Regions from separate parts of the Sphingopyxis sp. DBS4 genome, predicted to be linked through region 1. Evidence: predicted binding sites of a transcription regulator. Region 1 holds the regulator's gene; each other region holds the start of a gene.
The links. The regulator LexA, encoded in region 1, represses DNA repair genes until DNA is damaged. The targets are predictions, from matches to a motif close to GTTCCNCNCTTGTTCT.

Region 1 (10,422 bases):
CGCCGACAGCGAAGCCGCCTATGAGCAGCGCGAATGCGAGGCGAAGGCGGGCGCGCTGTTCGCGGCGGCGCGCGAGGCGGTGCGTATCGCCGGCCAGGCGGACTACGGGCAATAGCTTGACCCGGTGCCGGCGAGCGCTAGCTTCGTCGCCATGCTGAAACGCCTCGCCCCGCTCGCCCTGCTCCTCGCCGCCGCCAGTCCCGCTCACGCGCAACCCGAAAACGCCGTCGAGGGTGACGCGATCCTCAAGGATTTCACTTTCGGCACCGGCGAAACGCTGCCCGAGATCCGGATTCATTACACGACGCTCGGCAAGCCGCAGCGCGACCGGCAAGGCCATGTCACCAACGCGGTGATGATCCTCCACGGCACCGGCGGCACCGGCAAGCAATTCTTTCAGCCGCAGTTCGCGAACGAGCTGTTCGGTCCCGGACAAGTCCTCGACACCAGCAAATATTACGTCATCCTGCCCGACAATATCGGTCACGGCGGCTCGTCGAAGCCGAGCGACGGCCTCAAGATGGCGTTCCCGCGCTACGATTATGACGACATGGTCACCGCCCAGTACCGGATGCTTACCGAAAAGCTCGGCGTGACGAAACTGAAGCTGATCCTCGGCACATCGATGGGCTGTATGCACGCCTTCGTCTGGGGCGAGGTGCATCCCGGCTTCGCCGAAAGGCTCGCGCCCTTCGCCTGCCTGCCGGTCGAGATCGCGGGCGAAAACCGCATGTGGCGCACCCTGTCGATCGATGCGATCAAGGCCGACCCGCTGTGGAAGGACGGCAACTATACCGATCCGCCGCTGTCGGGGCTGCGCACCGCGGCGTCGCTGTCAATGATCGCGGGCGCGAACCCCTATGCGTTGCAGGCGCAATATCCGACGCGCGAAGCCGCGGAAACATACAAGGACGAAGCCTTCGCGCGCACCTTTGGCCGAAACGATGCAAACGACATCATCTATCAGTTTGATTCATCCCGGAATTACAATCCGTGGACCGATCTCGAAAAGATCGAGGTGCCGGTGCTGTGGATCAATTCGGCCGACGATTTCATCAACCCGCCCGGCTACGGCATCGCTGAAAAGGCGGCTACGCGTATGCCGGCGGCGAAGTTCATTCTGATCCCCGCCAGCGCCGAGACGAAGGGCCATAGCACCCACACCTGGGCGAAATTCTGGAAGGACGACCTCGCGAAGCTGATGGCGGAGTAACGGACGATGCAGGCCTTTCTTCTCAATCGTTACGGCGGCTCCGAAACGACTGCGCTCGCGGAGGCTCCCCGCCCCGTCCCCGGCCCGGACGACGTGCTCGTTCGTGTCCGGGCAGCCGGGCTCAATCCCGTCGATTTCAAAACGCGCGACGGCATGTTGAAGCTGGTTCAGCGCTACGATTTTCCTGTCGTCATGGGCAACGAGCTCGCCGGCACGGTCGAGAGTTGCGGCAGCGATGTAAGCGGCTTCAAGCCCGGCGACCGCGTCTTCGCGCGCGTCCCGAAGGATCGCATGGGCGCCTTCGCCGATTATGCGGTCGTGCCCGCAAACCATCTCGCCGCCCTGCCGCCGTCGCTTGATTTCGAAACCGCCGCGGGCGTGCCCCTCGCGGGGCTCACCGCGCTCCAGGCACTCCGCGATGAATTGCGGCTCGGCCCCGGCAGCCGGGTCTTCATTCCCGGCGGCGCCGGCGGGGTGGGCACCTTTGCGATCCAGATCGCCAAGTGGCTCGGCGCCGAAGTGACGACGACGGCCTCGCCACGCGGCCGCGCGCTCGTCGAGCGGCTCGGCGCCGATGTCGTGATCGACTATACAGCGCAGCGCTTCGAGGACGAGGTGCGCGATATGGACGGCGCGTTCGACCTGATCGGCGGCGAGACGCTCGAAAAATGCTTCGGGGTCGTGAAACCCGGCGCAACGGTCGTTTCGATCGCGGGCATGCCCGAACCCGTGACCGCGCGAAAGGACCTCGGCCGCGGCCCCGGACTCGCCGCGCTGTTCTGGATCGCGAGCTTTGGTCTCCGCGCCAAAGCGCGCAGGCATGGCGTCACCTACCGATACCTCTTCATGCATCCCAGCGGCGCTGAACTCGCAGAACTCGCGCAGCTTATCGAAGAGGGGACGCTCGATCCGGTGATCGACCGCATCTTTCCCTTTGCCGAGATCGGCGATGCGATGGCCTATCTCGAATCGGGTCATGCCAAGGGCAAGGTGGTGGTGCGAATGCCGGACCAGGAGGCTGCACGATGACCGCGCCGGGCGAAGCCCGCGTTGCCCACCCGATAGCTTCTATCCCTTCCCCCCGCGCCGCAAAACCGTTAGGGCGCCGCCATGATCCTCGTCATCGACAATTATGACAGCTTCACCTTCAACCTCGTTCATTATCTGATCGAGCTCGGGACCGAGGTGCGCGTCGAGCGCAACGACGCGCTGACCGCGTCGCAGGCGCTCGCGACCGGGGCCGCGGCCTTCCTCATCTCGCCCGGCCCCTGCACGCCCAACGAAGCCGGGATCAGCCTCGATCTCGTCGCCGCCTGCGCCGATGCGGGCAAGCCATTGCTCGGCGTCTGCCTCGGTCATCAGGCGATCGGCCAGCATTTCGGCGGCACCGTCCAGCGCGGCCATCTGATGCACGGCAAGACCTCGCCGGTCTGCCATGACGGCACCGGCCTTTTCGCCGGCCTCCCCTCGCCGCTGACCGCGACGCGCTATCACAGCCTCGAAGTCGTCGACATTCCGGAATGTCTCGCGATCAATGCGACGAGCGACGACGGCGCGGTTATGGGCTTCCGCCATGTCGACCTGCCGATCCATGGCGTCCAGTTCCATCCCGAAAGCATCGCGACCGAGCACGGCCATGCGATGCTCGCCAATTTCCTGAAGATAGCAGGACTGCCGGTCGCGGCGCGGCGCGCGGCATGAGCCGTCTCGGCCCGCTCCCCGACCCCGCCGCGCTGCTGGGGCATGACGAAGCGGCCGCCGCGTTCGCGGCGATCCTCGACGGGGACGCGAGCGACGAACAGATCGCCGGCTTCCTGATCGCGCTCTCCGACCGCGGCGAGACGATGGTCGAGATCGCCGCCGCGGCGCAGGCGATGCGCGACCGGATGATTCCGATCGACGCCCCCGCAAACGCGATCGACGTCTGCGGCACCGGCGGCGACGGCCACCACACGCTCAACGTCTCAACCGCGGTCGCGATCGTTGTCGCAGCATGCGAGGTTCCGGTCGCAAAGCACGGAAATCGCGCAGCTTCATCGAAATCGGGCGCCGCCGATACGCTGGAGGCGCTCGGCCTCGACATGGAGCGTGCCGGGACGATGGCCGAGGCGCAGCTCGCCGACCTCGGCATCTGCTTCCTCTTCGCCGCGAACCACCATCCCGCGATGAAGCGCATCCAGCCGATCCGCAAGGCGATCGGACAGCGCACGATCTTCAACCTGATGGGCCCGCTCGCCAACCCCGCGCGCGTTTCGCGCCAGCTCGTCGGCATCGCGCGTCCCGCCTATGTCGCCGTCTATGCCGAGGCGCTGCACCGGCTCGGCACCGATCATTCGCGCGTGATTTCGGGCGACGAAGGGCTCGACGAACTGTCGCTTGCGGGCGGCAACGAGGTCGCGGTCGTCACCCGCGAGGGCGTGCGGATGCAGCGCAGCACTGCCGCCGACGCGGGGCTTCCCAGCCACCCGATCACCGCCATCCGCGGCGGCGACGCAGCGACGAACGCGGCGGCGCTCCGCGCGCTGCTGCTGGGCGAGCCCGGCGCCTATCGCGACGCGGTCCTCTACAACGCCGCCGAAGCGCTGGTCGTCGCCGGCGCCGCCGAAACGCTCGCGGACGGCGTCGAGGAAGCTACCGAGGCGATCGACAAGGGCCTCGCCAACGCCCTGCTCAACTGCTGGATCGCTTATAAATGAACAAGCTCACCGAAATCCTTGCCACCAAGGCGCAGGAGGTGGCGCAGCGCCGCCAGGCCTATTCGATCGCCGACCTCGACGGCATCGACGCCGGCGCCCCGCGCGGCTTTACGGCGGCGCTGCAGGCAAAGATCAGCGCGGGCGGCTTCGGCCTGATCGCCGAAATCAAGAAAGCTTCGCCATCCAAAGGATTGATAAGGAAAGATTTCAATCCCGCAGACCATGCCCGCGCCTATGCCGCGGGCGGCGCGGCCTGTCTGTCGGTGCTCACCGACGCGCCTTATTTTCAGGGGCATGAGGAATTTCTGATCGCGGCGCGCACCGCGTGCGACCTTCCGGTCCTCCGCAAGGATTTCATGATCGACCCGTGGCAGGTTGCCGAGGCGCGCTCGATCGGCGCCGACGCGATCCTGATCATCGTCGCCGCGCTCGACGACGGCGCGATGCGCGAGATCGAGGATGCGGCGATCGAGCGCGGCATGGACGTTCTCGTCGAAGTGCATGACGAGGCCGAACTCGACCGCGCGCTGGCCCAGCTTCGTTCGCGCCTGATCGGGGTCAACAACCGCGATCTGCGCACCTTCGAAACCGATCTTGCGGTAACCGAGCGGCTGGCGAAGCTGGTGCCGCCCGGCACGCTGCTCGTCGGCGAAAGCGGCATCGCCACCCATGCCGACTGCCACCGCCTCTCGCAAAGCGGCGTCCACGCCTTCCTCGTCGGCGAAAGCCTGATGCGCCAGCCTGATGTCGAGGCGGCGACAAAGGCGCTGCTGAACGGGTAAAACGCCATTTCCGCGTTGAGGTGGAGAGCCGCCCCTGCCCGCCTTCGTCATTCCCGCGAAAGCGGGAACCCAGAGTGGGGTCAGCTGACGCACGCTCTGGGTCCCCGCTTTCGCGGGGATGACGAAGTTAGGAGATGCCGGGCGGCCGCTTCCGGTCGAAAATCGCCATCTTCCCTTGCCTTTCTTACGCTGCGTTGCTTCGCTCGCCCCGATGACCAGCAAACCGACTCACCTCGACGACAGCGGCGCCGCGCATATGGTCGATGTCGGCGCCAAGCCCGCCACCCGGCGCCGCGCCGTCGCGGGCGGCCGCATCGCGATGTCAGCCGAGGCACTGGCCGCGATCCGCAGCGGCAACGCGCCCAAGGGCGACGTCCTCTCGACCGCGCGCATCGCGGGCATCATGGCCGCGAAACGCACGTCCGACCTGATCCCGCTCTGCCACCCGCTCGCCCTGACCAAGGTTTCGGTCGAATTCGATTGGGAGGAGACCGGCGTTTCGGTCCGCGCCACGGCCGAAACGACCGGGCCGACCGGGGTCGAGATGGAGGCGCTCACCGCCGCCTCGGTCGCGCTGCTGACGCTCTACGACATGGCGAAGGCGCTCGACCGCGCGATGATCCTCAGCGATATCCGTCTGCTCGAAAAGAGCGGCGGCCGCTCGGGCGACTGGCGCGCCGCATGAGCGGCCTGCTTCCCGTCGAGGAAGCGCAGGCACGCCTGTTCGCACTGCGCCCGCCACTCGCGCCGGAAACTATCGCTTTTTCGGAAGCGCTTGGCCGCTATCTCTCACAGAACATCGCGGCAGAACGCGACCAGCCCGCGGCGGCGCTGTCGGCGATGGACGGCTATGCAATCCGCTTCGACGATCTTCCCGGCCCCTGGCGCATCGTCGGCGAAGTCGCCGCAGGCGCCGCGCCGTCCGCACCGCTCGGCGCGGGCGAGGCGGCGCGCATCTTCACCGGCGCCATGCTTCCCGATGGCGCCGACACTATCCTCATCCAGGAAAATGCCGCCACCGAGGAGACAGTGCTCACTCTGACCGGCGATGCGCCCGCGCGCGGCCAGCATATTCGCCCCCGCGCGAGCGATTTCGCCGCGGGCGACCGACTCCTCGCCGCCGGAACGCGCCTGACCCCGGGCGCGCTCGCTGCCGCGATCATGGGCGGCGCGGCGCAGCTTGCGGTCGGTGCGCGCCCGCGCGTCGCGATCATGACCACCGGGGACGAGCTGGTGCAGCCGGGCCGTGCGCTCGCCCCCGGCCAGATTCCCGACAGCAACGGCCCGATGCTCGCGGCGCTGCTCGCGCGCGAACCCGCAGATACCGGTCTGCCGCTGCACATGCGCGATGACCGGACGATGATTGCGAATATTCTCAAGGATCTGGCGCGACGTCACGACGTCATCGTTACCGTCGGCGGCGCGTCGGTCGGCGATCACGATCATGTTCGCGGCGCGCTCGATGATGCGGGCGGGCGCGTCGATTTCTGGAAAATCGCGATGAAGCCGGGCAAGCCGCTGATCGCCGGCCAAATCGGCGACGCGTTGCTGCTCGGCCTGCCCGGCAATCCGTCCTCCGCCTTCGTCACCGCGACCCTGTTCCTACTCCCGCTCGTCCGCCATCTTGCAGGCGCGCGCAACCCACTGCCCGAAATCCGGCAAGCGCCGCTCGCGGCCGCGCTCGGTCCCGGCAGCACGCGGCGCGACTATCTGCGCGCGCGCCGCGACGGCGAGCGCCTCATGCTGTTCGACGGGCAGGACAGCGGCCGCACCTTTCCGCTCGCCGACGCCGATGCGCTCGTGATCCGCGAGATCGGCGCCCCCACCAAAGCCGCTGGCGAACTGGCCGATTATATCGACATCGCTTGACAAGTTCCGATTTGTTCCACTATCGTTCTCCCTATGTCCGGCGCCCGGTCCATTCGGGGCATCATGGAGAACAAGCGATGTTGACCGCCAAGCAGCATGAACTGCTCCACTTCATCCAGCAGCGCCTCGACGCGAGCGGCATTTCGCCGTCGTTCGAGGAGATGAAGGAAGCGCTCGGCCTCAAGTCGAAATCGGGTATCCATCGCCTGATAAGCGCTTTGGAAGAAAGGGGTTTTCTCCGCCGCCTCCCCAACCGCGCTCGCGCGCTGGAGGTGCTCAAGGCCCCCGAAGGCGCCAAGGCTCCCGTCGTAAGCGAGCGCGACAATATCGTCCCGCTGCGCAAGCCCGCCCCCGCGCTGCGCCCGATCGCCGCGAACGACATCATCGAGGTGCCGCTGCACGGCAAGATCGCTGCGGGCGTACCGATCGAGGCGTTCGAGGATCATAACCAGCTCGCGGTTCCCGCTGCGCTGCTCGGCGCGGGCGAGCATTATGCGCTCGAAGTGTCGGGCGACTCGATGGTCGAGGCGGGAATCTTCGACGGCGATTATGCGCTGATCCAGAAGGCCGACACCGCGCGCGAGGGTGACATCGTGGTCGCGCTGGTCGACGGGCAGGATGCGACGCTCAAATATTTCCGCCGCGAGGGCAAGATGATCCGGCTCGACCCCGCCAACAGCGCCTATGAGCCGCAGCGCTACGAGGCCGGGCGCGTCATGGTGCAAGGGCGTCTTTCGGGACTGCTTCGTCGTTACCACTGAGCTGGTCGGGGCGGCGCCACGGATGCTCATCGCCAGCGCGTAGCGCGGCGGCGACTCGCGGCCTGCTCCCCAGGTAGATCGCCAGCCCACCGCTTTGCGCCAGGCTGTCGCGATCGATCGTCAGCCAGCGCCCGATGCATTCGCGCGGCAGCCAGCGATCGCTGATCACGACATCGGCCGCGGCGCAGGCGGCCGCCATATCGGCCCCTTCGATCCGATCGCGTCCGCGCGAGGCGAGGATGACGCGTTGCACGCCGTCGGCGCCCTGATGCCAGCGACAGAAATCGGCGTTGCATTCGACATGGTCGAGATCGGCGAGCGCGCTCAGCGGCACGTCGATCCCCGCCGCCTCGCTCATCGCATCCCGCACGAAATCGCCCGCACGATCACGCAGCAGCGCATAGCTGCCGCCGGGCACGGCCGCCGCGATGTTGCGCCCGTCGCCGGTGACGAGCAGATCGGGGCGCGGCTGCGCGAGCAATGCCGCGATGCCGATCGCCAGCGGCCCCGCCCCCATCCAGCGCCATCGCGTCCGCCAGATCAGGATCCACAGCCCGCCGCCGACCGTCAGCGCGAAACCCCAGCGCGGAAAGCTCGGCAGCGTCGCGACCGCCCCCGGCGTGTCGGCGACCGCGTGCGCAAGCGCGATGAGCAGGCGCAGCGCATGATCGGCGACCCACCAGAAGGGCGCACCGAGGCCGACGCTATCGAACAGCAGCCCCGCCGCCTCCATCGGCATGATCACGAAGGTGGTCAGTGGAATCGCGACGACATTGGCGAGCGCGCCGTAAAGCCCCGCCTTGTGGAAATGAAACAGCGCGATCGGCGCCAGCGCGAGTTCGACCACCAGCCCGGTGATCAGCAACCCCGCCAACGCCCGCCCCCATCGCAGCGGCAGAACCTCGTCGCGGCGCGCGAGGAAGCGCTGCATCGCCGGGCTTTCATGAAGTGCGACGAGCGCAGTCACCGCCGCGAAGCTGAGCTGAAAACTCGGCCCCGCGAGCGATTCGGGACGCCACAGCAGCACGATCAGCGCGCCTGCCGCCACAAGCCGCAACGTCAACGCCTCGCGCCCCATCAGAAAAGCGACGAGGACGAGCAGCGCCGCGATCAGCGACCGCAACGTCGGCACTTCGGCCCCCGCCAGCCACGTATAGCCCGCCCCCGCAAGCGCGCCGGCGGCAGCGGCGATCGGCAGCACATATCCCGCCAGCGCCAACCGCCGGCTCAGCGCGAACAGCCGCATCGCGACGAGCATCGCAAAGCCGATCACAGCGGTCACATGCAGCCCGCTGATCGACAGCAGGTGCGCCAACCCTGCGCGGCGCATCGCCTCGTCATCCTCGGGCGATATCGCACCGCGATCGCCGGTGACCAGCGCCGCCGCGATCCCGCCCGGCGATCCTGCGACCTGTTCGTGGATATGCGCGCTCAGCCGCGCGCGCAGCGGCTGACTCCCGCTCCGCTCTCCGGGCGACCGCGCGACATCGCCGAGCACCGTCCCGACCGCGCCGATCCGGTCGAACCACGCCCGCTGCGCAAAATCATATCCACCCGGCAGGCTCGCGGTCGGAGGCGGCATCAGCCGCGCGCGGAGCCCGATGAATTCGCCCGGCGCGATGCTGCCGCCATCGCCGCGAAGCGTCAGCCGGACGCGTGGCGGCAGATCGGGGCGACCGAGCGGACGGACGATTAACCGCACCTGCTCGCGCGCAGGCTGCGGCTCGACCGCTTCGACCTCAGCCGAAAAGGCGGTCACCGCGGGCTGCGCCAGCACCGGCGCCGCGACCCATGCCGCGCGCGCCCAGATCAGCAGCAGTCCCGCCGCCATCACCGCAGAGCCGACCGCTGCGATGCGACCCAGCCGCCGCTGCCATCCGGCCAAAGCCCCGACAAGCGCTCCTGCGGTGAGCAGGAAAAGCAACCCGATCCACTGCATCATCGTCGGCAAGGCGAACCAGGCGGCGATCCCGGCACCGAGCGCGACCGGAAGCCAGAGCCCGATCCGCTCGCGCTCGACATCGAGCCATGCCTCGGCGCGCTCCGGAAGCCCACGGAGGACCGTAATCCCGTGCGCGAACATGGGCGTTTGAAGCGACCTTGCCGCCATGCTAGGGGCTGCCCCGATCCTCCGTCCCGATCCCCCTGACCGGAACGGCAAATTGAGTGAAAGAGGCCGCAGTGGCAACCGAAAACCCGACCAATCTGGCAGAAGCGACCCCCGAGGCAACGGGCGCCGACGTGGTGACGCGCTTCGCCCCCTCCCCGACCGGATATCTGCACATCGGCGGCGCGCGCACCGCGCTGTTCAACTGGCTGTTCGCGCGCCACCATGGCGGCAAGTTCCTGCTTCGCATCGAGGATACCGATCGCGCGCGCTCGACCGACGCCGCAATCGACGCGATTCTCGACGGGATGAAATGGCTCGATCTCGATTGGGACGGCGATGCCGTCTTCCAGTTCGCGCGCGCACCGCGCCACGCCGAGGTCGCGCACGACCTGCTCGCCAGAGGGCAGGCCTATCGCTGCTACCTGACGCAGGACGAACTTGCGGCGATGCGCGCCGAAGCGCAGGAAAAGCGCGTCCCCTTCCGCGTCCGCAGCCCGTGGCGCGACCGCAACGACGGCGACCCCGCGGCCCCGCACGTCATCCGCCTGCGCGCGCCGCAGGACGGCGAAGTCACGATCCGCGACCGCGTGCAGGGCGACGTTACCGTCCAGAATGCCGAACTCGACGATTTCATCCTGCTGCGCAGCGACGGCACGCCGACCTATATGCTCAGCGTCGTCGTCGACGACAATGACATGGGGATCACCCACGTCATCCGCGGCGACGACCATCTCAACAACGCCTTCCGGCAACTTGCGCTGATCCGCGCGATGGAATGGCGCGAGCCCGTCTATGCGCATGTCCCGCTGATCCACGGCGCCGATGGCGCGAAGCTGTCGAAGCGCCACGGCGCGCTCGGCGTCGATGCCTATCGCGACGAGATGGGCTATCTGCCCGAAGCGGTGAATAATTATCTCCTCCGCCTCGGCTGGGGGCACGGCGATGCAGAGATCATCAGTCGCGAGCAGGCGGTCGAATGGTTCGACCTCGA
Region 2 (10,422 bases), 890 kb from region 1:
TTCGACGCCTGGAACGACAGGCGCAGCATCGCATAGGCGGCGGCATAGTCGCGCCGCGCCAGCGCCGCGGTATAAGTGGCGAAGCGGTCGATCGCGCCCTCCTCGTCGGCCGCAGTCGGCGCGAAGGCCCTGCCGTCAGGAACGACGATATTGCGCTCGACCTCGGGCCCCAGCGTCGGCGGCGCGGCGAGCGCAGCCGAAGTGCCCGCGAGCAGCAGCGCCGCAGCAGCAGCGACAAGACCCCGGCGTTCAATAGCCATAATAGGCCCCGCCCTTGTCGCGCGCGCGCCGCCATGCCGGCCGGTCGTGACAGGCGTTCACGAAATTCGCGAGCTTTGGATAGCGCGGCGCCATGCCCTGCATGATCGCGACCTCGGCCGGAAAGCTCAGCATCACGTCGGCCGCCGACAGGCCGGAGCCGATGAAATGACCCGCATCGCTCACCCGGTTTTCCATATAGGCGAAATGCGAATCGAGCTGCTGCGCGATGCGCGCTTCGAGCGGCGCCGCGGCCGCGCCGAGCCGCGCGGTGTAGAGGCGCAGCAGGATCGGCGTCATCGCCGACCCCTCGGCGAAATGCATCCATTCGAGGTGGCGGATATGATCGTCGGTGCCGCGTTCGGGAACCAGAGCGCCGCCGCCATGGCGCTCGCAGAGATATTCGACGATCGCGCCCGATTCGGTAATCACCTTGCCGTCGTCCTCGATCACCGGCGACTTGCCCAGCGGATGCACAGCGAGCAGTTCGGGCGGGGCGAGATTGGTCTCCGGATCGCGGTCGTAGAATTTGATCTCATAGGGCGCGCCGATTTCCTCGAGCAGCCACAATATGCGCTGCGATCGGCTGTTGTTCAGGTGATGGACGATCAGGCTCATTGCGCTTTCCTTCGGCTCGCATCGGGTCGGATGACGATTTGAAGCGCTCATGCGCAGAAAGGAAGACAATTCACGCAAAGATGGCGAGAGTAGGCAGGTTTCAACGCATTCGAGAAACAAGCTATCGCCCGCAGAATGCAAGATGCCGAACGATTTCTCCCTTATTCGCGCCATTCGCCCGATTTTGGAGGAATGGCGGGTTTCGACCGGAAGCGGACCTATCTTGCATCGTCATCCCGGACTTGATCCGGGATCCATTCATCCGGCGCCGAGAGGATGGATCCCGGATCAAGTCCGGGATGACGAGAGTCTGAAAGTCGCGCGCAGCAACTCTCAATCTTCGTCATTCCCGCGAAAGCGGGAACCCAGGGCGTGTGTCGGCTGACCCCACACTGGGTTCCCGCTTTCGCGGGAATGACGAAGGTGAGGAGGGGCAGTTCCCCACCCCAATGCCGCCGCCGCATCATATACCGCGGAACCGGCAGCGAGGAATCAACGGCGGGCGGGCCGACCTGCGAGAGGGACAGGTGCAGGTGCGATGCAGCCGCAAGGAGGCTGCGGGGCCCGCCGCCGTCGGCCGGCCGGTCCGTGGGAGAGGAAACCGGCCGGATGGCGTTCAGAATCGATCAATCGTCGCCGTCGTCGTCGGGGCCGGTCATCATTTCCTCGGCCACCGCGTCGGTGCGGGTGCGGATCGCGCTTTCGAGGCGCTGCATCAGCTCGGGATTCTCGGTCAGGAAGGTCTTCGCATTCTCTCGACCCTGGCCGATACGGATCGAGTCATAGCTGAACCAGGCGCCCGATTTCTCGACCAGCCCGGCCTTGACGCCAAGGTCGAGAATCTCGCCGATCTTGGAAATGCCCTGCCCGTACATGATGTCGAATTCGACCTGTTTGAACGGCGGAGCGACCTTGTTCTTGACGACCTTGACGCGCGTCGTGTTGCCGACGATTTCGTCGCCATTCTTGATCTGGCCGGTGCGGCGAATGTCGAGGCGAACCGAGGCGTAGAATTTGAGCGCGTTGCCGCCGGTCGTCGTCTCGGGATTGCCGTACATCACGCCGATCTTCATGCGAAGCTGGTTGATGAAGATCACCATGCAGCGCGAGCGGCTGATCGATCCCGTGAGCTTGCGGAGCGACTGCGACATCAGGCGCGCCTGGAGGCCGACGTGGCTGTCGCCCATCTCGCCCTCGATCTCGGCGCGCGGGACGAGCGCGGCGACCGAGTCGACGACGAGGACGTCGATCGCGTTCGAGCGCACCAGCGTATCGACGATCTCCAGCGCCTGCTCGCCGGTGTCGGGCTGCGACACGATCAGTTCGTCGATGTCGACGCCGAGCTTCTTCGCATAGACGGGGTCGAGCGCATGTTCGGCGTCGACGAAGGCCGCGGTGCCGCCCATCTTCTGCGCTTCGGCGATGCAGTGCAGCGCGAGCGTGGTCTTGCCCGAGCTTTCAGGGCCATAGATTTCGATGACGCGGCCGCGCGGCAGGCCGCCGACTCCCAAGGCGATGTCGAGCCCAAGCGAGCCGGTCGAAACCGCCTCCACCTGCATCGCTTCCTTCGAGCCCAGCTTCATCACCGAGCCCTTACCGAACGCGCGATCGATCTGCGCGAGCGCGGCGTCGAGCGCCTTCTGCCTGTCCGTTCCGTTCACTGATTTCCCCGATTCGACGAGTGACAATTGTCCGGCCATTGCCGTCCCTTTCCTGCTCTAGAGCGACCGCGGAAGCATCGCAACGCCTGCCTCATGTGCCACATTTGTTCTCATGGAACAAGAGGGGAACATGCAATATCCTGAAATCGTCATTGCGAGCGAAGCGAAGCAATCCAGAGCAGGCGTAAACCGCCCTGGATTGCTTCGCTTCGCTCGCAATGACGAAGTGTGAAATCGTCGTCGAGGGTTCCTAACCCGCCCCGAACTCGCCGATCGCCGCCTCGATATCGGTGAGGCGGAACGGCTTGGTCACCAGCCGCCGATGCGCGTGCGCGGGCGGAATCACGTCGCCGCCACCCGAGGTGAAGGCAAAGGGAATGCCCCGCGCCGCGAGCGCGTCGGCGATCGGCCAGCCCTTTTCGTCGCCGAGGTTGATGTCGATCAACGCGCCGGCGAGCGATTCGGCGGCGATCACCGCCAGTGCCTCGCCGTTCGTCGTCGCCTGCGCGGGCTCGGGCAGACCGAGCGCGTCGAACATATCGGCGAGCATCATGCCGATCAACACATCGTCCTCGACGAGCAGGATGCGCGGCGCGTCAGCCATGGTCCGCCCGATGCGCGGCCTCGTCGAGCGCCGCCGACACCGCTTCGGTGAGTTGCGCGACCGAAAAGGGCTTGGGCAGGAAGGCAACGTCGGCGATGTCGATCGACTGGCGGAGTTGCTCTTCGGCATAACCCGACATGAAGAGCACCGGCAGCGCCGGGCGCTTCGCGCGCATCGCGCGCACCATTGCCGGGCCGTCCATCGTCGGCATCACGACATCGCTGACGATCAGGTCGATCTTTTCCATCCCGGCGAACCGCTCCAGCCCTTCCTCGCCCTGCGCGGCGGTGACGACGCTGTAACCCGCGCGGGTCAGCGCGCGTTCCGCGACCGCGCGCACCATATCCTCATCCTCGACGAGCAGGATCGTGCCGGTGCCCCATTGGCTCTTCTTGGGCTTCGTCGGCGTCGCGGGCACCGCGGGCGCCCCGGCATCGGCGCGGTGGACGGGGAGATAGATGGTGAAGCTCGTTTCACCCGGCCGGCTGTCGGCGAAGATGAAGCCCGCCGACTGCTTGATGATGCCATAGACGGTCGACAGGCCGAGTCCGGTTCCCTTGCCGACATCCTTGGTGGTGAAGAAGGGTTCGAAGATTTTCGGCAGCACGTCGGCGGGAATGCCGCTGCCGGTATCACTGACCTTCAGCGCGCTATAGTCGGCGGGGGGCATGAATTCATTGCCCATCTGGCGCACGTCGGCGGCCGACACCGGATAGGTCTCGATCGTCAGCGTCCCCGCCCCCGCCATCGCGTCGCGCGCATTGACCGCGAGGTTGATGATCACCTGTTCGAGTTGCCCCGGGTCGGCGCGCACCGCGCCAAGCCCGCGGCCGTGATGGACCGTAAGCTGGATGGTGTCACCGATCAGCCGCTTGAGCAGGTGCGACACTTCCGAAATCACGTCGGGAAGCTGCAATATCTGCGGACGCAGAGTCTGCTGGCGCGAGAAGGCGAGCAATTGCCGCGTCAGGCTCGCGGCGCGATTGGCATTGCTGCGAATCTGCTGAATGTCGTCATAATCGCTGTCGCCCGGCGTGTGGCGCATCAGCATCAGGTCGCAGGCGCCGAGCACCGCGGTCAGGATATTGTTGAAATCATGCGCAACGCCGCCCGCGAGCTGGCCGACCGCCTGCATCTTGGACGCCTGCGCAACCTGGCGCTTGAGGCGCGATTCCTCGCTCGAATCCTTGAGGCTGAGCAGCACCGCCGCCTCGCCGAGCCCGCGGACGCCGACGACGCGCATCGACACCGGATCGTCGCCCTGCCCGATCAGCCGGATCGACAAATCGCCGCCGACTTGCTGGCCGCTGCTGTGGCGCCGGATCATATCGGCAAGCGGTCCCTTATCCTCTCCGACCACCAAATCGCCGGGATAGCGCGGCGGGCGCCCATCGCCGATCCCAGCGGCGCGGACGAAGGCGCGATTCATGTAAAGGAAGCGCCCGTCACGATCGACCAGCGCCAGCCCGAAAGGCAGCAGCGACAGCAAGGTCTCGACATAGGTCTGCGCGGCGCCGCGATCGGCGGGACCCATCTCCTCGTCGAGCATCGCGAGCAGCACCGGGCCATGGCCGTCGGCCGGCGTCAGCGGGATGTGGAGCATCCGCACCGGCGTCGCGCGATCGCCTTCGCGCGCGAAAGTGAGCGTCCCCGCATCGTCGAGCCGGAGCAGCGCGGCGACGTCGCGCCCGGCATAATGCGCTTGCCCGCCCTCGTCGAACGCGCGGAGCAGAAAGGCCTGGTTGGCGGTGCGCAAGCGCCCCTCGGGGCTGACCAGCGCCGCCATGATCCCCGCGTGCCCGAGGGTGCGGCCGGCGGGTCCGTCGAGATGGCGCATCACCTCGTTCGCCAGATCAATCCGCTCGAGCGCGGCGAAACGCCAGACGAGATAATCCTCGGCCTGCCCCGTGCGCGTCACCTGCGCCTGCAATTGCAGCGGCCCGACCGCGATGTCGCTGACGTGTCCCTCGCCATCGCGCCACGCGGCGCGCCCGGCGTTCTTCAGCAAATCGGCACCGCGACCGTCGAGCGGCAGCCCCGGCGGAGTCACGAAACCGCCCATCCACGTCGCGAACAGATCATTGGCGCAGACAAGGCGGCCCGCGCGGTCGGTCACCGCGATCGCGACATCGTCATGGTTGACCGCCGCGCGCAGCATCGTCCAGTCGGGCAGCGCCGCCTCGCCGACGGCGGCGGCCGGAAACAGCCGGCGCGCGAGAAGGACGCCGCCGACGGCGAGCGCGATCCCGGCGAGGAAGCCCGCGGCAAGCGCTCCGCTGCCCGTCGCCCAGAACAGCAGCGCGACCGACAGCAGGGCCAGGCCGCCGATCAGCGCGACATCGACGCGTGACAGCACCGCGCGCACCGGAACCGGCCCCGCGGAGCCCGCCCCCCGACTGAAATCAGCATCAGCGGCAGGCAGGCTTTGCGCAGTCAACGACACTCTCTTCTATGGGCGCATCACCAGATGCGGACGCGATCCTTGGGCGCCAGATAGAGTTTCTGGCCCGGCTTGACGTTATAGGCCTTATACCAAGGGTCAAGGTTGCGCGAGACCCAAGCCCGCTGAATCGACGGCGAATGCGGGTCGGTCGTGATGCGCTGCGACAGATTCTGCTCGCGATAGTTGCGCCGCCACACCTGCGCCCAGCCGAGGAAGAAGCGCTGATCCCCGGTCAGCCCGTCGATCACCGGCGCCTCCTTGCCGCCGAGCGACTTCTTGTAGGCGTCATAGGCGATCGTCAGACCGGCGAGATCGCCGATATTCTCGCCGAGCGTGAACTCGCCGTCCAAATGTTCGCCGGGCAGCACTTCATACGCGCTGTATTGCGCGACGAGCGCCTTGCCCGCGGCCTCGAACGCCTTGACGTCGGCGGGGGTCCACCAGTCGGCGAGTTTGCCCGTCTCGTCATATTTCGCGCCCTGGTCGTCGAAATGGTGGCTGACTTCGTGGCCGATAACGGCGCCGATCCCGCCATAGTTGATCGCCGCGTCGGCCTTCGGGTCGAAGAAGGGAGGCTGCAGGATAGCGGCGGGGAAGACGATCTCGTTCATCCCGAAATTGGCATAGGCGTTGACCTCCATCGGGGTCATCCCCCACTCCCAGCGACGGATCGGTCCGCCGAGACGGCTGATATTGTCGTCGTGCGCGAACTGGTTCGATCGCAACGCATTGCCGAACAGATCGTCGGCCTTGATTTCCAGCTTGCTGTAATCCTTCCAGCGGTCGGGATAGCCGATCTTGGTCGTGAAATTGGCGAGCTTCTTCTTCGCCTTCACCTTGGTCGCAGGCTGCATCCAGGTGAGGTTGCCGATCCGCGCGTCCAGCGCCGCGAGGACGTTCTTCACGAGGACATCCATCGCCGCCTTGGTTTCGGGCGGGAAATATTTCGCGACATAGTCCTGGCCGACCGCTTCGCCCAGATTGCCCGTGGTGAAATCGACCGCGCGCTTCCAGCGTTCCTGCATCTGCGGCGTCCCCGACAGCGCGGTGCCATAGAAGGAGAAGGCCTCCTGGGCGACCGCGTCGGGCAACTCGCCCGAGAAACCGTCGAGGCTGCGGACGAGCAACGCATCGCGCAGCACCCCGATCGGCGCGTCGGCGATCAGCTTCGCCTCGCCGGTCAGCGCGCTCGGCTGCGCGACCAGAATCGCATCCTCCTTGACCCCGACGCCGCGGATGAAGGTCGTCCAGTCAAAGCCGGGCGCGGCCTTGGTCAGGTCGGCGATCGTCATCTTGTTATAGACTTTGGTCGCGTCGCTGCTGTCGTTCTTGTCCCAGTGGACGGTCGCGACCTGCTTTTCGAAGTCATAGATCGCCTTGGCGCGTGCCGCGGCATCCTGTTCGCCCGCCAGCGTCAGGACATTCTCCAGATGCTTGAGGTAGGCGGCCTGCAACTTCAGGTTGCGCTCGCCGTCCTTCAGGTAAAAGTCGCGGTCGGGCATGCCGATGCCGCCCTGGAACATCGTGTAGATATAGACGTCGGGATTCTTGTCGTCCTGCCCGACATAGCCGCCGAAGAAATGCGACACGCCGCTGCGATCGGCCTCGGCGAGCAGCGCGGGGAGCCCGGCCTTGTCGACGGCGCGGATCTTGTTCAGCCACGGCTCGATCGGCGCCAGCCCCTTCGCCTCGACCGCCGCCGAATCGAGATAGGAGGCATAGGCGCGGCCGATCATGCTGTTCGGATCACCCTTGGCCGCCTCGAGAATTTCCTGCGTGCGCTTCTGCGACAGGTCGGCGAGCGCGGTGAACATGCCGTAGTTCGACTTGTCGGCCGGGATCGCGGTGTCCTTCGCCCAGGTGCCGTTGGCATAGGCATAGAAATCGTCGCCGGGCTGAACGCTCTTGTCCATGCCCGAGAAGTCGAAGCCGAAATCGCCGATTTCGGGCTTGGCGGTATCAGTCGCGGGCGTCGTAGCAGCGGTTTCCTGAGCGAAGACGGGCGTTGCCGCCATCAGCATCGCGCCAAGCGCAGCGGTCGCCATCAGGCGCGAAGAAAGGTTCAAAGTCATGATGTTCCCCAGATAGATAGTGCGAAGAACGCGCCGGGGCGCGATCTTGCGATGGGAACAGCTATAGGCGCGCGGGCCGCCGCGGTTCAACCGGCGGCAGTGTCGCTCGTCGATGCCTCAAGTCGTTGGTCGCGCGCGCGGCGAATCTTGCGCCGCCAGCGCAGGCGAATCCAATTGTCCCAGATGACCGACGCCAGAATATAGCCGACGATCGCCGAGACCGCCGAAATCACGAACAATCCGCCGAGCCCGCCGAGCAGCGCCGGCCCGGCATTCGCGGTGAACCATTGCCACCAATCCGAAAGCGAGGCCGATCGCTCGTAGAGCGCGTAAAGCCCCGCCATATTGGTGTGCATCCCGAACAGCACATTGCCGAGCCACACCGAGGCGGCGAGGATCAGCGGGGTCGTCACCGGGTTCGACAAAAAGGTCATCGCCGCCCCGATCGGGATATTGGCACGAAACGGCAGCGCGAGCAGCGCGACGCCCAGAATCTGGACGCCCGGAATCAGGAAGAAGATGCCGACGAACAGCCCCAGCGCGGTGCCGCGCCGCACCGAGGTGCGCGTAAAGCGCCACAAATGGCTGTGCGCGACGCGGTGCGCGAAGGGTTTGACGAAGCGGCTCGCCAGCAGCTCCTCGCGCGTCGGCGAGTTCCGGCGTATCCAGTTCATCAGGAACGCCTTGTCGCGCGGCTGACCTCCCCCGCTCATCCGCGATCCTTCATCAGCCGTTCCTTGTCGCGCTTCCAGTCGCGCTCCTTGATCGACTCGCGCTTGTCGTGCGCCTTCTTGCCCTTGGCGAGCGCGAGCTCGACCTTGGCGCGGCCGCGGCTGTTGAAATAGACCGACAGCGGAACCAGCGTCATACCCTGCCGCATCACGCCCGCGTGCAGCTTGTTGATCTCGCGCCCGTTGAGCAGCAATTTGCGCGGCCGCCGGGGCTCATGGTTGAAACGGTTGCCGTGGCTGAATTCGGGGATGTTGGCGTTGATCAGCCATACTTCGCCGCCGGTCACCTCGGCATAGCTTTCGGCGATCGTCCCCTCGCCGAAACGCAGCGATTTGACCTCGGTCCCCTGCAAGGCGATGCCCGCCTCGAACACCTGTTCGATGGCATAGTCGAAGCGCGCGCGCCGGTTCTCGGCGACGACCTTCTTCTTGTCGAATTCGGCTGCGGACTGCGGACGGGCCATGAAACGGAACCTAGATTACTCCCGCCGCGGAAAGCGCGGCATCGACGGCCTGGCGCGATGCCTCGGACGCATCGATGATAGGTAGGCGCACTTCGGGCGAAAACCAGTCATGGACGCGCGACAGCGCATATTTGACCGGGCCGGGCGACGCGTCGGAGAACATCGCCTTGTGCAGGTCGAACAATCGGTCATGCAGCGCCAGCGCGCCGGTCCAGTCGCCCGATGCACAGGCCGCGGCGAAATCGGCGCAGAGGCGCGGCGCGACATTGGCGGTAACCGAAATGCAACCGACGCCGCCGAGCACCGCATGCGGCAGCCACAGATCGTCGTTGCCGCTAAGCTGACAGAAATCGGCGGGCGTGCCCGCGCGCTGGACCGTCACGCGGGCGAGGTCGCCGCTCGCATCCTTGATCGCGACGACCGAAGGGATTTCCGCGAGCCTGCACATCGTCTCGGCGCTGATGTCGGTGACGGTGCGGCCGGGAACATTATAGACGACGATCGGCAGGCTGCTCGCTTCGGCGAGCGCCTTGAAATGCGCGATCAGCCCTTCCTGCGTCGGCCGGTTGTAATAAGGCGCGACGACCAGTGCCGCGGTCGCGCCAGACTTCTCGGCGTAACGCATATGGCGGATCGCGGTCGCGGTGTCGTTCGATCCGCAACCGGCGATCACGGGCACGCGCCCCGCCGCCGCTTCGATGCAGGCGTCGATCACCTGATAATGTTCGTCGAAGCCCAGGGTTGGGCTTTCGCCGGTGGTGCCGCACGGCACGAGCGCGCTCGTTCCCTCGTCGATCTGCCATTCGACCAGCCGTTTGAACGCCGGCGCATCGAACGCACCGTCGCGAAATGGCGTCACCAAGGCGGGAATCGACCCCGAAAACATGCTCCGCTCCTTTACAAAGACTCCGGCGCGGCCATAGGATCGGCCGGCGCGCACGCTATTGAACGTCTATTCAGCGCCCCGCAAGGAGTTTGGCATTACCATGGCCGGCATGATTTCGCTGACCCGCATTTCCCGTCTGGCGCTCGCCGCCGCCCTTCTCCTCCCCAATGCTGCTCATGCGAGCGAACTCACCCCCGAACAAATGGCCTGGTATCGCGCCCAGATGGGGCTCGCGGCCCAGTCGGGGACGCCGCCGTCGACCAGCTCGGTCGGCGATGCGGTGCTCGAGTGGCGGCGCCTGACCGCGACCAACACCGCCTCCTTCGATCAGCTTTCGCGCTTCCTGATGGCGAACCGCGACTGGCCCGACGCCGACAAGCTGCGCGTGCGCGCCGAAAAGGCGATCGCGCTCGACAGCTACGATCCGCAGCGCACCCTCGCCTTCTTCCAGACCTATCCGCCGCGCACACCGAGCGGCGAGCTGCGCTACGCGCTCGCGCTCAACGCCGCCGGCCGCCGCGAAGACGCGAATGCCGCCGCCCGCCGCGCCTGGACCGGCGGCATCGTCGACGAGATGGAGGTAAGCCGCGCGCTCAGCTTCTTCCCAGGCGCCTTCAGCCTCGCCGACCATGATGCACGCATGGACCGGCTGCTGTGGACGGGCTCGACGATCGCCGCGGGCCGC
Region 3 (10,422 bases), 2.1 Mb from region 1:
TGGCGCGCGGTGCTGGTCCCCGCGATCGCGGTGCCGGTCGTCCTGCTCGGAACCTTCGGCATCTTCTATATCGCGGGCTTCACGATCAACACGCTGACCCTGTTCGGGCTGACGCTCGCGATCGGCCTGCTCGTCGACGACGCGATCGTCGTCGTCGAGAATGTCGAGCGATTGATGGAAGAAAATCCGGGCATGTCGGCGCGCGAGGCGACGATCGAGTCGATGAAGGAATTGCAGGTCGCGCTGATCGCGATCGCGCTCGTGCTGTCGGCGGTATTCCTGCCGATGGCCTTTTTCGGCGGGTCGACCGGGGTCATCTATCGCCAATTCTCGGTCACCATCGTCTCGGCGATGGGGCTGTCGGTGCTCGTCGCGCTGATCCTCAGCCCTGCGCTGACCTCGACATTGCTGAAACCGCGCGCGATCCAGGACGCGGAAAGCGGTCGTCCGCATCGCTTCCCGCGCTTCCACGCCGCGCTGAAGCGCGCGCAGGACGGTTTCAACACCCGCTTCGACCGCTCGGTGAAACGCTATGTCGGCAGCGTGACCAAAGTCGTCGACCGCAAGTGGCGCTTTCTCGGCATCTACGTCCTCATCGTCGCGCTGCTCGCGGTGATGTTCGTGCGGCTCCCCAGCGGCTTCCTGCCGAACGAGGACCAGGGCCGCGTCTCGGTCCAGTTCCGTCTGCCCGCAGGCGCGACGCAGGAACGCACGCTCGCGGTGCGCGACCAGATCGAGAAATATCTGCTGACCCAGGAAAAGGCCAATGTCGGCGCGATCTTCCTGATCGCCGGCGGCGGCGGCGGGGCGGCAGCGGGCCAGAACACCGGGCAGGGCTTCGTCAATCTCGTCGACTGGGATTTGCGGCCGGGCAAGGAGAATACGGCCGATGCGATCGCCGACCGCACGCGCAAGGCCTTGTCGGGGCTTCGCGACGCGCAGGTCTTCGCGCTCGTCCCCGGCGCGGTGCGCGGGCTCGGCGACACCTCGGGCTTCACGATGGAGTTCCAGAATCGCAGCGGGATGAGCCGCGAGGAGTTTGCCGCGGCGCGCGACCGGCTGCTCGACATGGCGAACGCCAATCCGAAACTGACCTCGGTCCGCCTGTCCGACCTTCCCGACGTCGCGACGCTGAAGATCGACATCGATACGCAGCGGCTCACCGCTTACGGCCTCGACAACAGCGACGTGAACAGCACCCTCGCGACCGCCTGGGGCGGGCGATACGTCAACGACTTCATCGACAAGGGTCGCGTCAAGCGCGTCTATGTCCAGGGCGATGCCCCCTATCGCGCCAAGCCGGAAGATCTCGGCCAATGGTATGTCCGTTCTTCGGACGGGCAGATGTCGCCTTTTTCGGCCTTTTCCAACATCGGCTGGTCGACGACGCCGTCCAGCACCTCGCGCTTTCAGGGCGTTCCTGCGTTCGAAATCTCGGGACAGCCTGCCGCGGGCACCAGTTCGGGCGAAGCGATGGACGAGATGGAGCGAATGGCCGCGCAAATCCCGGGCACCAGCGTCGCCTGGGCGGGCGCCTCCTATCAGGAGCGGCAGGCGTCGGGGCAGGCGCCCTTGCTCTATGGCCTGTCGCTGCTCGTCGTCTTCCTCTGCCTCGCCGCGCTCTACGAAAGCTGGTCGATCCCGCTCGCGGTCATCCTGATCATCCCGCTCGGCCTCGTCGGGTCGGTGTTCGCGGTGACGCTGCGCGGGCTCGAAAACGACGTCTACCTCCAGATCGGCCTGCTGACGACGATGGGGCTCGCGGCGAAGAATGCGATCCTGATGATCGAATTCGCCGAGCAGGAGGAACGCAAGGGCAAGCGCGTGATCGAGGCGGCGATCGAGGCGGCACGCATCCGCTTGCGCCCGATCCTGATGACGAGTTTCGCGTTCATCTTCGGCGTGCTGCCGCTCGCGATCGCGACCGGCGCCGGCGCGAACAGCCGCGTCGCGATCGGCACCGCGGTGATCGGCGGGATGCTGACCGCGGCGCTGCTCGCGATCTTCTTCATCCCGCTCTTCTTCGTGCTCGTCCGTCGCGGCGTGCGCGACGGGCTCGCGGCGGTGCGCCAGCGCTTCGCCAAGAAAGACGGCAGCGCGGAGGCGACGGCATGAAACGCGGGCTCCTGATCGCGGTTCCGATCCTGCTGGCGGGCTGCTCGCTCGCGCCGAAGACGGTGCTTCCCCCGCCGCCGGTGCCGCAAAGCTGGCCGGTGGGTGACGCCTATCTTCTTCAGAGCGAAGAGATGCTGCCGATCCTGTCGTACAAGACGATCTTCACCGATCCGCGCCTGCAAACTCTCGTCGATCAGGCCCTCACGAACAATCGCGATCTGCGCACCGCCTACGCCAATGTCGCCGCCGCCCGCGCGCAGGCGCGGGTCAGCCGGGCGGGGCAGTTCCCCGCGCTCGGCGTCAGCGCCGGCGCAGGCTATTCCGATTCGGGCGGCAGCGGAAACGGCAATGGCGACTTCTCGCTGCGCGGCGGCATTACCTCGTTCGAGCTCGATCTGTTCGGCCGCCTCGCCAATGCCGCCGAATCCGACCGCAACAGCGCGCTCGCAACCGAAGCCGCGTCGCGGACCGTCCGGCTCGGTCTGATCGCCGACCTTGCCGACATCTGGGCCACCTATGGCGCCGACCGCGACCTGCTCAAGATCGCCGGGGACACCGCCGCCAACGCGCGCGAAAGCGTACGGCTGACCAGGGCGCGGCTCGACGGCGGGGTCGCGCCGCGCACCGACCTGCGCCAGGCCGAACAGATTCTCGCGACCGCCGAGGATTCGATCGCGCAGCAGCAGACCGCGCTCGCGCAGGACGAAAATCTGATCCGGCTGCTCGTCGGTGCCGAGTTCGACTCCGCGCTGCTTCCCGCGGGGCTTGCCGACGTGACGCCGGGCGTCGTCCAGCTTCCCGCCGGGGTCAGTTCGCAGATATTGCTGCGCCGCCCCGACGTGATCGAGGCCGAATATCGCCTGCGCGCCGCCAACGCCGATATCGGCGTCGCGCGCGCGCGGCTGTTCCCGACCATCTCGCTGACCGGCCTGCTCGGCTTCGCGAGCGATGCGCTGTCGAGCCTGTTCGACAAGGGATCGTTCAATTGGTCGGCGGGGGGCGACGCGAGCGCGACGATCTTCGACTTCGGCGGCCGCCGCGCCGGGGTCGACGTCACCAAGGCGCAGCGCGACGCCGCGCTGTCGAGTTATGAGGGCGCGATCCAGACTGCCTTCCGCGACGTCGCCGACGCGCTCGCGGTGCAGGGCACGATTTCAGAACGCGTCCGCGCCGCCGCCGCGAATACGGAGGCGGCCGCCGACACCGCGATGCTCACCGACGCGCGCTACAAGGGCGGCGTCGACAGCTTCCTTTCCAGCCTCGACGCGCAGCGCAGCCTCTATGCGGCACGGCGCAGCGAGATCGGCACGGGCCTGCTGCTCGTGCAAACCCGAATCGCCCTGTTCCGCGCCCTGGGCGGGGACAGCGGCGCCGGGAGCGACGCGGCGGCGCGCTGATTGATCTCGCGCAAAGGCGTGAAGGCGCGAAGAAGAAAATCTCACACAAAGACACAAAGAGGGCAGTTGCACCCGCATAATTTGCATCCGGACGTACCGTGGTTAATTCGGGATTGGCCGGACGAAGTCCGGCCCATTTTCCTCAAATGACGATTAAAGCGACGCGGCGGCGGCAACTGCCCTCTTTGTGTCTTTGTGTGAGACTCTCTGAAAACCGCCCTCGCGGCCAAAAGTCTTCGCACCTTTGCGCCTTTGCGTGAGATCAATCGACGCGGCACCCGCCGCCTTGACAAGCGCCAGCGACAAAGCGCTATAAGAACATATCAGGAACAAATATGCGCGAGTCGTCTTCTCAACTCGCCGCGCTGCGCCGACGCGTCGCGCGGCTCGCCGCCGATGGCGGTGCGGCAAGCCGTCCGGCGGGCGGCGGACTCGCGAGCGGCTGCGCCGCGTTCGACGAAGCGCTCGGCGGCGGGTTCGCGGCGGGGCGCGTGCATGAATTTTTCGCCGCCGACGCACTCGACGCGACGAGCGCCGCCGCCTTCGCCGCGCTGCTCGCGCTCCGCACGCCGGGCATGGCGCCGCTGATCTGGCTGCGCACCACCGACGCCACGCGGCGCGCCGGTTCGATCTATGCCCCCGGCATCGCCGAACTCGGCGGCGACCCCGATCGCCTGCTGCTCATCGAGACCCCCGACCCCAGGCTGCTGCTCGCCTGCGCGAACGATGCGATCCGCTGCGCGGGGTCGGCGGCAGTGATCGTCGAAAGCTGGGGGAAATTCCCGCTTCTCGACCTCACCGCGGGCCGCCGCCTCGCCCTCGGCGCGCGCGATGCCGGAGCGACGCTGCTGATGCTCCGCCTCAATGCCGCACCCGCGCCGAGCGTCGCCGAAACGCGCTGGAGCGTCGTCGCCGCCCCGTCGCAGGCGCTTGAAGCCGACGCTCCCGGCGCCCCCGCCTTCGACCTCGAACTGCTTCGCTGGCGCGCCGGTCCCGCGGGCGGGCGCTGGCGACTGGACTGGAACCATGACCAAAATCGCTTCGGGGAAGCGGCGCTATCTGGCGCTCTTCTTCCCGTGGCTGCCCGCCGAGCGGTTCTGCCGCACGGCGCCGCGGCCGCCTGACGCCCCGCTCGCCTTTACCGAGAAACAGCGCGGCGCGCTCCGCCTTGCCGCCGTCGACCCGCGTGCCCACGCCCTCGGGCTCGCCCCCGGCATGCCGCTCGCCGACGCGCGGGCGCGCGTTCCCGATCTTGCCATCGTACCGCACGATCCGGTCGCCGATCATGCCTGGCTCGACCGGATCGCGCAGGGTTGCGCGCGCTACACGCCGCTCGTCGCGCTCGATGCGCCCGACGGGCTGATCCTCGACATCGCGGGCGCCGAGCATCTGTTCGGCGGCGAGGCCGGAATCGCCGCCGATCTCGAAACGCGGTTCGACCGGCTGGGGATGACGCTGCGCCACGCTTTCGCGGATACGGCCGACGCCGCCCGCGCGCTCGCACGCTACCCCGCGCCGCCCGCCCCCGACGAGGCGGCGGCGATCCGGCGGCTACCCGTCGCGGCGCTCGGCCTCGACGGCGAGGCAACGGTCGCGCTCGTCCGCGCGGGGCTGAAGACGATCGGCGACCTCGCGAGCCGACCGATGGCGAATATCGCCGCGCGCTTCGGCGCCGGCGCCGCAACCGCGCTGCGCCGTATCCTCGGCGACGCGCCCAGCCCGCTCGACCCACGCATCACGCCGCCGCCGGTGATGGTCGAACGCCGCTTCGCCGAACCATTGGGCAGCACCGCCCATGCGACCAGGGTGCTGACCGATCTTGCCAGAGAAGCGATCGACGCGCTCGCCGTTCGCGGCAAGGGCGGACGTCATTTCCGCGCCACCTTCTTTCGCAGCGACGGCCTCGCGCGCGGTATCGAGGTCGAGACTGGGCACTCGACGCGCGACGCCGGGCTCGTCATGCGCCTGTTCGCCGAACGGATGGACACCCTCGCCGATCCGCTCGATCCGGGCTTCGGTTTCGACATGATCCGTCTGACGGTGCCGCGGTTCGACCCGCTCGGTGCGAGCCAGCTCAAGCTCGAAGGCGGCGCAGTGCGGGCTTCGGGGGCGGCGCTGGACGAACTCGTCGACCGGATGACGACACGGCTCGGCCGCGGCCGCGTCCAGCGGCTGCGCGGCACCGACACGCATATTCCCGAGCAGGCGCAACTCGCGCTCCCCGCGATCGACGCGCCGCCGCCCATAGCCTGGCCCGCGCCCGAAGCCGGCGAACCACCGACGCGTCCCTTCCACCTCTTCGACCCGCCGCAGCCGATCGAGGTGATCGCCGAGGTGCCCGACGGTCCGCCGCACCAGTTCCGCTGGCGCCGCGCGGTCCATGCGGTGCGCCGCTACGAAGGGCCCGAGCGCATCGCCGCCGAATGGTGGCGGCGCCGCGACAATGGCGGACTGACGCGCGACTATTACCGCGTCGAGGATGTTCAGGGCCGCCGCTTCTGGCTGTTCCGCCACGGGCTTTACGACGAGAAGGCCGATCCGCGCTGGTATATCCACGGCCTGTTCGCATGAGCGAGGCGCCGCCCGAGCCCGGCTTCGCCGAACTGGTCGCCGCGACCAACTACAGCTTCCTGCGCGGCGCCTCGCACCCCGCCGAGATGGTCGCGGAGGCGCTACGCCTCGGTCTGAGCGGCATCGGCATCGCCGACCGCAACAGCGTCGCGGGGGTGGTGCGGGCGTGGGCCTTTCTGAAAGAGCTGCAGGTCAAAGAGCCCGAGACGGTGGCGGGTTTCCGGCTGGTGGTCGGAGCGCGGCTCGCTTTCGCCGACGGCACGCCCGACATCGTCGCCTATCCGGTCAGCCGTCCCGGCTGGGGCCGGCTGACCCGCCTGCTGTCGACCGGCAATCTGCGCGCGCAGAAGGGAGACTGCATCCTCACTCTTCAGGATCTGCTCGACCATTCGGACGATCTGCTGCTGATCGCGATGGACGGCGACGAAACCCTGCTCCGCACGCTCAAGCGCGCGCGGCCGAAGGCGGTGTGGCTGGCCGCGACGATGCCGCGATCGGGCGCCGATGCGCGGCGGCTGGCGGAACGCCAGCGCCTGTCGGCGGCGACCGGCGTCCCGCTGCTCGCAACGGGCGACGCGCTCTATGCAAGCGCGGCGCAGCGGCCGCTGCACGACATCGTCACCTGCATCCGCGAAGGCACGACGGTTCAGAAGGCGGGCCGGCTGCTCCACGCCAATGGCGAGCGCTATCTGAAATCGCCTGCCGAAATGCAGCGATTGTTCGCGGGCTATCCGGGGGCGATCGCGCAGAGCGCGAAGCTGCTGGGCCGCATCACCTTCCGGCTCGACGACCTGCGTTACGAATATCCGCACGAGCCGGTGCCGCCGGGCTGGAAGCCGTTTCCCTATCTCCACCATCTGGTGAAGACGGCGGCGGAAGCGCGTTACAACACGCCCCTCCCTCCCAAGGTGCGCCAGTTGATCGGCAATGAATTGCGGCTGATCCGCAAACGGAACTACGTCTATTATTTCCTGACCGTCTACGATCTCGTCCGCTTCGCGCGCGCGCAGGAGCCGCCGATCCTCTGCCAGGGGCGCGGGTCGGCGGCCAATTCGATCGTCTGCTTCCTGCTCGGCGTCACCTCGGTCGATCCGATGCAGCACGAACTGCTCTTCTCGCGCTTCATGTCGGCCGAGCGCGACGAGCCCCCCGACATCGACGTCGATTTCGAGCATGAACGGCGCGAGGAGGTGATCCAGCATATCTATGCGCGCTATGGCCGCGACCGCGCGGGGATCGCCGCGACGGTCATCCATTACCGTCCGCGCAGCACGATCCGCGAGGTCGGCAAGGCGCTCGGCTTCAGCGAGGACGTCACCGCGCGGCTTGCCGACACGAGCTGGGGAAGCTGGGGCGACGAAGTGCCGACCCAGCGCCTCGTCGAGGCCGGGCTCGACCCGCACAATGGCGAGATCGAGCGGCTGCACCGCTTCGTCGGCGAACTGCTGCAGGCGCCGCGCCACCTGTCGCAGCATGTCGGCGGCTTCGTGCTGACCGAGGGGCGGCTCGACGAACTGGTGCCGATCCACAATGCCGCGATGGAGGATCGCACCTTCATCGAATGGGACAAGGACGACATCGATGCATTGGGCCTGATGAAGGTCGACGTGCTCGCGCTCGGTATGCTGACCTGCATCCGCAAATGCTACGACCTGATGCGCGAACATGGGCTGGGCGACCACACGCTGGAACTCGACATCGATTGCAGCGACCAAGCCGTTTACGCGATGCTGCAAAAGGGCGACAGCATCGGCGTGTTCCAGGTCGAAAGCCGCGCGCAGATCAACATGCTGCCGCGCCTCAAGCCGGAAGTGTTCTACGACCTCGTCGTGCAGGTCGCGATCGTTCGCCCCGGCCCGATCGAGGGCGATATGGTGCATCCCTATCTGAAACGGCGGGCCGGGGAAGAGAAGGTCACATTCCCTTCCCCCGCTCCGCCGCACGACCCCAACGAGCTTTACGACGTGCTCAGGAAAACCCACGGCGTCCCGCTGTTCCAGGAGCAGGCGATGAAGCTGGCGATGGTCGCCGCCGACTTCACGCCCGAGGAAGCGAACGGCCTGCGCCGCGCGATGGCGACCTTTCGCAACGTCGGGACGATCGACAATTTCCGCGAGAAGATGATCGGCGGCATGATGCGGCGCGGTTACGAGAAGGACTTCGCCGAACGCTGCTTCAAGCAGATCGAGGGTTTCGGCAGTTACGGCTTTCCCGAAAGCCACGCCCAGTCCTTCGCGCGGCTCGTCTATGTCTCGTCATGGATCAAGCATTACCACCCCGCCGTCTTCGCCTGCGGCATCCTCAATTCGCAGCCGATGGGCTTCTATGCCCCCGCGCAGCTCGTCCGCGACGCGCAGGGGCATGGCGTCGAGGTGCGCGCGGTCGACGTCAATGCCAGCCATTGGGACAACAGCCTCGAACGCACTGACGACGGCAGTCTCGCGCTGCGGCTCGGCTTTCGGCAGGTCGACGGGTTCCGCGAGATATGGGCGGACGCGATCGACGAAGCTCGCGTCACCGCGCCCTTTACCTCGGTCGAGGAACTCGCGCGCCGCGCGGACCTGCCGAGCCGCGCCTTGCGGCTGCTCGCCGATGCCGATGCGTGCCGGTCGATGGGACTCGAACGGCGGCCCGCGCTGTGGGATGCGCGGCGGGTGCGGCAGGGGGTGCTGCCGCTGTTCGACGCGGCAGAAACCGACGAGCTCGGACAGGAAGAGGATGCACAGCTTCCGTCCACGCCGATGGCCGAGCATGTGCTCACCGACTATCAGACGACGCGGCTGTCGCTGAAAGGCCATCCGATGGCGTTCCTGCGCCCGCGCTTCGCCGCCGAAGGCGTGCTCAGCGCGGGCGAGGTCGCGGCGGCGAAGAACGGGTCGATCGTCCGCACCGCGGGCGTCGTCCTGATCCGCCAGCGGCCGGGCAAGGGCAATGCGGTGTTCATCACGCTCGAGGACGAGAGCGGGATCGTCAACATCCTGCTCTGGGCGCGCCTTTTCGAGCGCCTGCGCCGCGCCGTCATGGCGTCGCGGCTGATGCTCGCCGAGGGCGAGGTGCAGCGCAGCAAGGAAGGGGTGATCCACCTGATGGCGACGCGCATCACCGACTGCACCGACCGGCTCGACGGATTGGGCGACGAGGCCATGCCGGGCGGGCCGATGCCGCGTCACGGCCATCCGCGCGATGTTCGCATCCTTCCGAAGTCGCGCGATTTTCATTGAGGGGCGGGGCGGCAGGCCATTCGGTTCACGCGGAGACGCGGAGACGCGGAGGGGGAGTGTTTGCCGCGAAGCGGCCTTTCTCTTCCAGTTGTCGGCTTTTGGCTCACCCTTGAATGGCAAAAGGGCCTGTCGGCCTGAACGATCTCCTCCGCGTCTCCGCGTGAACCGAATGGCCTGCCGCCCAATAAAAGACGCCCCGGCTGTGGGGAGCCGGGGCGTCGGATCAGGCCAATAAAGGGACCAACCAAAGTTGGCCTGAATTTCTGTTTGCGAAGCTTCCGCTTTAGCCGCGGAGCAGGTTCATCACGCCCTGCGCGCTCTGGTTCGCCTGAGCGAGCATCGCGGTCGAGGCCTGCGCCAGGATGCCGGCGGCGGCAAGCTTGGTCGATTCGGCCGAGAAATCGGCGTCTTCGATGCGCGACTTCGATTCGTCGAGGTTGGTGACGCGCGCCGTCAAATTGTCGACAGCCGCGCTCAGACGGTTCTGCTGCGCACCGAGGTTGGCGCGTTCGCTGGCGACCTTGTCGATCGCGGTGTCGAGCGTCGCCAGAGCGCCGGTGGCGCCGGTAGCAGTCGCGACCGAGAGCGCGTTGACACCAAGCGTCGTCGCATCGAGCTTGGCAATGGTGATGTTCACCTTTTCACCGCTCTTGAGGCCGGTCTGGATGTCGAAGCCGGTCGTCGCGCTGCCGTCGAGCAGGACGTTGCCGTTGAAGGTCGTCTGCGTCACGATGTCGCCGATCTGCGAGATCAGCGCGGTGACTTCCTTCTGCACCAGCGTGCGGTCGGCGTCGCTGAGCGTGCCCGTCGAAGCCTGCATCGCGAGATCACGCATACGGATCAGGATGTCCGAGATGCCGCCGGCGCCGCTGTCGGCGGTCTGCGCCAGCGAAATGCCGTCGTTGGCGTTACGGATCGCCTGCGTGAAACCGCGCGACGCAGCGTTCATGCGGGTCGCCACGGCGAGGCCGGCGGCGTCGTCCTTGGCGCTGTTGATGCGCTTGCCGCTCGACAGACGTTCCATCGCCGTCGCCTGCATATTGTTGGCAACACGCGAGCTGTTCTGGGCGCGGAGCGCGCTCACATTGGTGTTGATGACAGTCATGTTGTTCCTTTCC

Region 2: recA (recombinase RecA) is a predicted target of LexA. The motif match lies at 2,652-2,667, and genes of this name have one in related genera.
Region 3: NP825_RS17095 (ImuA family protein) is a predicted target of LexA. The motif match lies at 3,828-3,843, and genes of this name have one in related genera.

The regions. Positions count from the first base shown of each region.
Region 1 covers NZ_CP102384.1:1,472,675-1,483,096, reverse strand. Annotated here, with positions in the region: gene NP825_RS06905 (anthranilate synthase component I family protein) at 1-115, shown strand, start outside; gene NP825_RS06900 (alpha/beta fold hydrolase) at 152-1,213, shown strand; gene NP825_RS06895 (NADP-dependent oxidoreductase) at 1,220-2,242, shown strand; gene NP825_RS06890 (aminodeoxychorismate/anthranilate synthase component II) at 2,324-2,914, shown strand; gene trpD (anthranilate phosphoribosyltransferase) at 2,911-3,909, shown strand; gene trpC (indole-3-glycerol phosphate synthase TrpC) at 3,906-4,691, shown strand; gene moaC (cyclic pyranopterin monophosphate synthase MoaC) at 4,903-5,376, shown strand; gene NP825_RS06870 (molybdopterin molybdotransferase MoeA) at 5,373-6,560, shown strand; gene lexA (transcriptional repressor LexA) at 6,638-7,321, shown strand; gene NP825_RS06860 (ComEC/Rec2 family competence protein) at 7,275-9,404, opposite strand; gene gltX (glutamate--tRNA ligase) at 9,503-10,422, shown strand, end outside.
Region 2 covers NZ_CP102384.1:2,366,222-2,376,643, forward strand. Annotated here, with positions in the region: gene NP825_RS11260 (hypothetical protein) at 1-260, opposite strand, end outside; gene NP825_RS11265 (glutathione S-transferase family protein) at 250-876, opposite strand; gene recA (recombinase RecA) at 1,503-2,576, opposite strand; gene NP825_RS11275 (response regulator) at 2,788-3,141, opposite strand; gene NP825_RS11280 (response regulator) at 3,134-5,506, opposite strand; gene NP825_RS11285 (M13 family metallopeptidase) at 5,602-7,656, opposite strand; gene NP825_RS11290 (DUF2062 domain-containing protein) at 7,743-8,369, opposite strand; gene smpB (SsrA-binding protein SmpB) at 8,366-8,851, opposite strand; gene dapA (4-hydroxy-tetrahydrodipicolinate synthase) at 8,862-9,737, opposite strand; gene NP825_RS11305 (lytic transglycosylase domain-containing protein) at 9,838-10,422, shown strand, end outside.
Region 3 covers NZ_CP102384.1:3,567,646-3,578,067, forward strand. Annotated here, with positions in the region: gene NP825_RS17085 (efflux RND transporter permease subunit) at 1-2,115, shown strand, start outside; gene NP825_RS17090 (efflux transporter outer membrane subunit) at 2,112-3,512, shown strand; gene NP825_RS17095 (ImuA family protein) at 3,848-4,636, shown strand; gene NP825_RS17100 (DNA polymerase Y family protein) at 4,539-6,083, shown strand; gene NP825_RS17105 (error-prone DNA polymerase) at 6,080-9,304, shown strand; gene NP825_RS17110 (flagellin) at 9,588-10,409, opposite strand.